Chroogloeocystis siderophila 5.2 s.c.1: one gene and its partner. The protein of the gene in region 1 interacts with the protein of each later gene in a pairwise test. Links are inferred from orthologs where the notes say so. Each region holds a gene or a part of one and is shown in the gene's direction. Other genes may lie near its edges.

Evidence for each region.
Region 2: the proteins of secD (region 1) and pheT interact in binary tests that used the Escherichia coli proteins (3 or more experiments, as listed by UniProt). The link is inferred for Chroogloeocystis siderophila 5.2 s.c.1 from one-to-one orthologs.

What each region holds. Positions count from the first base shown.
Region 1 is NZ_MRCC01000007.1:114,369-117,657, reverse strand. What follows is about bases 243-3,204. They hold secD (protein translocase subunit SecD), read left to right. Parts: upstream 243-996; coding sequence 997-2,412; downstream 2,413-3,204. Other genes in these bases: secF (protein translocase subunit SecF), read left to right, coding at 2,409-3,204; NIES1031_RS10040 (alpha-ketoacid dehydrogenase subunit beta), read left to right, coding at 243-962. In the rest of the region: more of NIES1031_RS10040, read left to right, coding at 1-242; more of secF, read left to right, coding at 3,205-3,289. UniProt on the Escherichia coli protein: Part of the Sec protein translocase complex. Interacts with the SecYEG preprotein conducting channel. SecDF uses the proton motive force (PMF) to complete protein translocation after the ATP-dependent function of SecA.
Region 2 is NZ_MRCC01000004.1:272,240-275,679, reverse strand. Bases 103-3,215 are described here. They hold pheT (phenylalanine--tRNA ligase subunit beta), read left to right. Parts: upstream 103-493; coding sequence 494-2,938; downstream 2,939-3,215. Other genes in these bases: NIES1031_RS06225 (YciI family protein), read left to right, coding at 2,948-3,215; NIES1031_RS06235 (hypothetical protein), read right to left, coding at 196-495. Also shown: more of NIES1031_RS06225, read left to right, coding at 3,216-3,217; NIES1031_RS06220 (cobalt-precorrin-6A reductase), read right to left, coding at 3,287-3,440.

The sequences.
Region 1 (3,289 bases):
ACGCGCTGCGTGCCGCCATTGATGAAGAAATGGCACGTGATGCCACCGTATTTGTTCTCGGTGAAGACGTCGGACACTACGGCGGTTCGTACAAAGTTACCAAAGACCTTTATAAGAAGTACGGTGAACTGCGGCTACTCGACACACCAATTGCCGAAAATAGTTTTACCGGACTCGCTGTAGGTGCGGCAATGACCGGATTGCGCCCGATTGTTGAAGGCATGAACATGGGGTTTTTACTACTTGCTTTTAACCAAATTGCGAATAATGCTGGAATGCTACGCTATACCTCAGGCGGTAACTTCAAAATTCCGATGGTGATTCGCGGTCCTGGTGGCGTGGGTAGGCAACTCGGTGCCGAACACTCGCAACGGCTAGAAGCTTATTTTCAGGCAGTTCCAGGGTTAAAGATTGTCGCCTGTTCTACTCCTTATAACGCCAAAGGATTACTCAAGTCAGCGATTCGTGACGAGAATCCAGTACTATTTTTTGAACACGTACTGCTGTACAACTTAAAAGAAGATTTACCAGAAACTGAATATTTATTGCCTTTAGATAAAGCCGAAGTTGTCCGCCAAGGCAAGGACGTGACAATTTTGACGTACTCGCGAATGCGGCATCACGTGATGCAAGCGGTCAAAACTTTAGAAAAAAATGGCTTTGACCCTGAGGTGATCGATTTAATTTCGCTCAAGCCTCTCGATTTTGAGACGATTGGCGAGTCGATTCGCAAAACGCATCGTGTCATTATTGTGGAAGAGTGTATGCGTACTGGAGGAATTGGGGCAGAACTCATTGCTTCAATTAACGATCGCCTTTTCGATGAACTCGATGCACCCGTGCTGCGCTTGTCTTCACAAGATATTCCGACACCTTACAATGGAACATTAGAACGATTGACAATTGTGCAGCCTGAGCAAATTATCGAAGCAGTCGAGAAAATGGTGGCGTTGCGCGTTTAGAACGCATTTACATTGTTGCAGGCGGGTTTAGAGTATGCAAAGACAGCGATCGCTATTGGCTTTGATCGTCGTTTTGGTAATCGCTGCGATCGTGGCGATCGCCAGAATTCCGATTTCCTTGGGGCTAGACCTCCAAGGTGGTTCGCAATTAACAATTCAAGTCCAACCAACAGCGGAAATTCCACAAATTACTGACCGCGAACTAGAAGCCGTTCAGAGGGTAATAGAAAATCGAATTAATGGTTTGGGTGTTTCGGAACCCGTTGTGCAAACAGTCGGGCAAGACCAAATTCTCGTTCAACTACCTGGAGTAAGCGATCCAGAGCAAGCTGAGCGCGTGCTTGGCGGTACTGCCCAGTTAGAGTTTCGCACGCAACGACCTGGCACCGAAGCCCAATTATTTGCCGAACAGCAAGTGCGATTGGCACTGCTAGCAAAACAGCAAGAGTTACGTACGACAGGTAACACCGCAGAAATTCAGCAAAATCAGGAAGCGATTGACCGTAGTAATACAGCGATCGCGCAGTTATTTGAAAGCACGAATCCTCCCCTGACAGGCAGAAACCTCGAAGATGCGTTTGGTCAACCCACGCAGGTCGCCAACAACTGGGAAGTTGGGATTCGCTTCGATGCACCTGGTGCTGAACTTTTTGCGCAATTGACGCGCAATCTTGCGGGAACAGGACGCAGTATCGGTATTTTTCTTGATAACGAATTAATTAGCGCTCCTACAGTAGGTCCTGAATTTGCGCAAACCGGAATCACTGGAGGATCAGCCGTAATTACAGGACGCTTTACCGCCCAAGAAGCGAACGATTTAGCAATTCAATTACGTGGTGGTGCGTTACCTGTCCCTGTTGAAATTGTCGAGAATCGGACTGTAGGTGCCACCTTAGGAAGAGACAGCATTCAACGCAGTATCTATGCTGGTATTGGTGGTTTGATTCTTGTATTGATCTTCATGGTCATCTACTATCGCCTTCCTGGTTTAATCGCCAATCTATCACTTGTCGTTTATGCTTTACTCACCTGGGCGAGTTTTGCCTTACTTGGTGTTACCTTGACATTGCCTGGCATTGCGGGTTTTATTCTTAGTATTGGTATGGCAGTTGACGCTAACGTCCTGATTTTTGAGCGAACGCGCGAGGAACTTCGTGCTGGTAAGTCGCTGTATCGTTCAGTTGAATCAGGATTTTACCGCGCTTTTTCCAGTATTTTAGATAGCAATGTAACAACCTGGATTGCTTGCGCAGCATTGTTCTGGTTAGGAGCAGGTTTAGTACGTGGTTTTGCCTTAACTTTGGCGCTTGGTATCGCAGTGAGTATGTTTACAGCAATTACTTGTAGTCGTACGCTGATGTTTATTGCCATTAGCTTGCCTTCGTTGCGTAAACCAGAATTGTACTGCCCAAACCTACCAGCAGTTCGGAGGGCAGAGGTGACACGATGAAACTGAGTATTAACCAATCGCGAAAACTATGGTGGACAATTTCTACCGCCGCAATTATTGCTGGGTTAGTGGCAATGCTGATTTCTTGGCAGCAAATTGGCGCGCCATTGCGTCCTAGTTTAGATTTTATTGGCGGTACGCGATTACAACTCGAACGCGATTGCAGTCAACCAAATAATTGCGCTCAACCGATAGATATTACTGCGGTGCGCGAAGTTCTCGCCGCGCAAGGACTTTCTAACAGCAGCATTCAGATTTTGGGGCAAGAACAACAAGGAATCTCGATTCGCACGAGTACCTTAAACGTCGAGCAACGCACACAGTTGCAAGATGCATTAAGTCAACAAATTGGTGCATTCGATCCGCAATCGACGCAGATCGACACCGTAGGTCCAACAATCGGTCGCCAGTTGTTAACTTCTGGCTTGTTGGCGTTAATTGTCTCCTTTGTCGGCATTATCATCTATATTAGTCTGCGGTTTCAGTTGGATTTTGCCGTATTTGGAATTATCGCGCTCCTGCATGATGTGTTGACAACGGCAGGCGTTTTTGCCATTTTAGGCTTAGTGTGGGGTGTTGAGGTAGACAGTTTATTTATTGTTGCTTTACTCACCATCACGGGTTTTTCGGTTAACGATACTGTGGTAATTTATGACCGAATTCGGGAAATATTAAAAACAAGTCCTGACCGTCCGATTAGTGATATTGTCGATGATGCTGTCAATCAAACGCTCACAAGATCAATTAACACGACATTAACAACATTACTCGCGTTGTTTTCTATTTTTCTATTTGGTGGAGAAACTTTAAAAAACTTTGCCTTAGCATTGATTATCGGTTTCATTTGTGGTGCTTACTCCAGCATCTTCATCGCGAG
Region 2 (3,440 bases), on another replicon or contig:
AACTGGTTTAAGAGTGTAGGGCTTAAAAATAAGTTGTTTCAACCCTCATCTTTAAGGCTTCTTCTTGATGGTTAGTTCTATCAAGTAAAGATTGATTTTCACTATATACTTAGCGAAACGGGTAATTAGTGCTTAAAGCAGTCCTTGATTCCAGTTTGGTGTTCCGTTGCTGTCTGCTGTAGCCAAGCAATATCACTACCACGTGAAACAACTGACAACGAGTTGCAGGAAAACCCGTTGCGGATTGATTGCATTTGCCTCAACTGTGCCTGACGGGCGGACTTGATAGCAGCTATATCTACTCTTATTACCATGCGCATGGCTGTAATGAAGCGGGTTGCAAAGAAAGTAAGCAACAAAAATTTTTAGTTGCGTTCGCAGACGTTGACACAATTGCAGAGCATCATATGCCTGCTGCGGTGCGGTAATCTCTTCAAAGCTTTGCAATAATTTTGATAAGATAGTCTGGCTAAGGTCTAAGCAAGCACACTCCATGCGTATTTCTCTGAATTGGCTGCAAGAACTGGTTGAGTTGACGCTTTCTCCTGAAGAATTGGCGGAAACGTTAACAATGGCAGGATTTGAAGTAGAAGAAATTGAAGATCGCCGTGCATGGGCAAAGGGTGTTGTTGTTGGGAAAGTGTTAGAGTGCGATCGCCATCCAAATGCAGATAAACTCAGTGTCACGAAAGTCGATGTCGGAACAGCTTCCCCAGAACCATTAAATATTGTCTGTGGTGCGCCGAATGTCCGTGCGGGAATATATGTACCCGTCGCCACAGTGGGTACTTACCTCCCTAAAATCGACGTCAAAATCAAAGCAGCCAAACTACGCGGAGTCCGTTCAGAAGGAATGATTTGCTCTTTAGCTGAGTTAGGACTCGCGAAAGAATCCGCAGGAATTCATATTTTTGAGCAGGAACTCGAATTAGGAAGTGATGTTCGCCCGTTGCTCGGTTTGGATGATGTGATTCTTGACTTGACAGCAACTGCAAATCGTGCTGATGCGTTAAGCATGGTGGGTGTCGCGCGCGAAGTCGCCGCAATTACAGGAAAAACAGTGCGACTACCACAAGCCCCAGAAATCTCGATTCCTGACACTCAGAAGAATTTAAAACTCAAAATCTCGCAGCCACAAGCTTGCCCTGCGTATATTGGTACAGTTATTGAGTCGGTTAAGATTGCGCCTTCGCCTGCGTGGTTACAACAGCGACTACAAGCTGCGGGAACTCGCCCGATTAACAACGTTGTTGATATTACTAATTACATTCTGCTTGAATGGGGTCAACCGCTTCATGCATTTGATCGCGATCGCCTCTTCGCCGTCAGTGGAACTCAATCAGACTTAACAATTGGCGTCCGGTTTGCGCAATCTGGCGAAACACTCAAAACGCTCGATGGTCAAATGCGCACGCTTTCCAGTCAAGCTTTACTCATTACCGCACACGAAGAACCAGTTGCGTTAGCGGGAGTTATGGGCGGCGAAGCAACTGAAGTACATGAGGGTACGCAAAATTTAGTTTTAGAAGCCGCGCTATTCGATCCTGTCGCGGTTCGGCGTTCGGCGCGCAGCCAAGGATTACGTACCGAAGCTTCTGCAAGATACGAGCGGGGCATCAACGCGGCTGAATTAGAATTAGCTTGTCGTCGCGCATTAATGCTTATTCAGGATCTGGCTGGCGGCGTTCCTGTACAACAAGAATTTGCTGACGCACGACCTGATGTAGGCGCAATGTCGCGTTCAATTGAATTACGTCTTGATCGCGTCAACCAAATTTTAGGACCAATCGACTTAGAAGACACGACTGGCGAACTTCAACCAGAAACAATCCAGCAAATTCTGACCGCCCTCGGATGTCAAGTCACATCGTCTGAACCGCAAAAAGTTTTGACTGTAACCGTTCCACCGTATCGTCATCGCGATCTAGAGCGTGAAATTGACTTAATTGAAGAAATTTCGCGACTGTATGGCTATGATCGCTTTTGCGATACTTTACCTGAAAAAACGGAACCTGGTTATCTTTCCTTAGAACAGCAACTCACTCGCCAACTCCGCGAAGCCTTCCGCGCTGCTGGGCTGACCGAACTCATCCATTACTCGCTCGTCAAACCAGGACAAGACCGACAAATTGTGCTTACCAACCCGATTTTTGTTGAATATTCCGCGCTGCGTACCGACTTGATTTCCGGTTTAATCGATGCTTTTCAGTACAACCTAGAGCAAGGTAATGGTAGCCTGAATGGATTTGAAATTGGGCGCATTTTCTGGCAAGAAGAAGATGGATTACTCGAAGCCGAGGCTATAGGCGGGATTTTAGGCGGCGATCCGACTCAAGGGAAGTGGACATCTGGTGGAAAAGAACGTCCCCTCACTTGGTTTGAAGCTAAAGGCGTTTTAGAAAGTGTCTTTCAGCGCTTGGGGTTAAAGGTAGAGTACCAACCAAGTCATCAAGATTCGCGCCTACATCCAGGGCGTACAGCGTCGTTATGGTTGCAGGGTAATCGCTTAGGTGATTTTGGACAAGTTCATCCGCAACTACGCCAAGAAAAAGGCTTACCAGATGCGGTTTACGTCTTTCAACTTGATTTAGATGTGATTTTGGATTATTGGGATCGCAACGCAGTTTTAGTACCAAAATTTCGTTTGTATTCTACATATCCAGCCTCGCCTAGAGATATTGCGTTTTTCGCGCATCTCGAAGTTTCTGTTGCAGAAATAGAACGCGCGATCGCACTTGCGGCGGGAGAATTGCTCGAATCAGTTGAATTATTTGATGAATATCGCGGCGAACACGTTCCCCCAGGACAAAGAAGTTTAGCGTTTCGCTTAGTATATCGCGCCCAAAATCGCACTTTGACGGATGAGGACATCGAACCCGTACACCAAAAAGTGCGAGAATCTTTGGTAGAAAAATTTGGTGTGAATCTGCGCAGTTGAGCTTGTGTTATGCCTAAGTACGTAATGTGGGGAAGTTATTGCGAGGATGTGCTAGAAAAGCGCGTTCCTCATCGACAAGCTCATCTCGACGGGCTAGCTGCACAAAAAGAGTCAGGCGTATTGATTACAATTGGTCCAACAAAGGATTTAACAAAGGTTTTTGGCATCTACGAAGCTGAAGATGAAGCAACAGTTCGTCAACTTGTTGAAGCCGATCCTTATTGGAAAAATGGTGTTTGGACTGAGTACTTTATTAAAGAGTGGATTCCAGCTTTTTAAGGAGGAAGTGAACCACTAAGGCGCAGCGATCGCAGAGAAATGCGCTCATAATACGAGTTAATCGAAAATTCAGAGGTACTGACGACAAAAATCAAGTGCAACAGCTAAATCGCAGGTTTGTTGTGGATAATTAACGGTGGGTCTACTGATTGTAATAAGCGGAATACCGAGTTGAGTGGCGACAAGGCGTTTTGTGTCTTCACCACCTGGTTTCCCTGAAGCT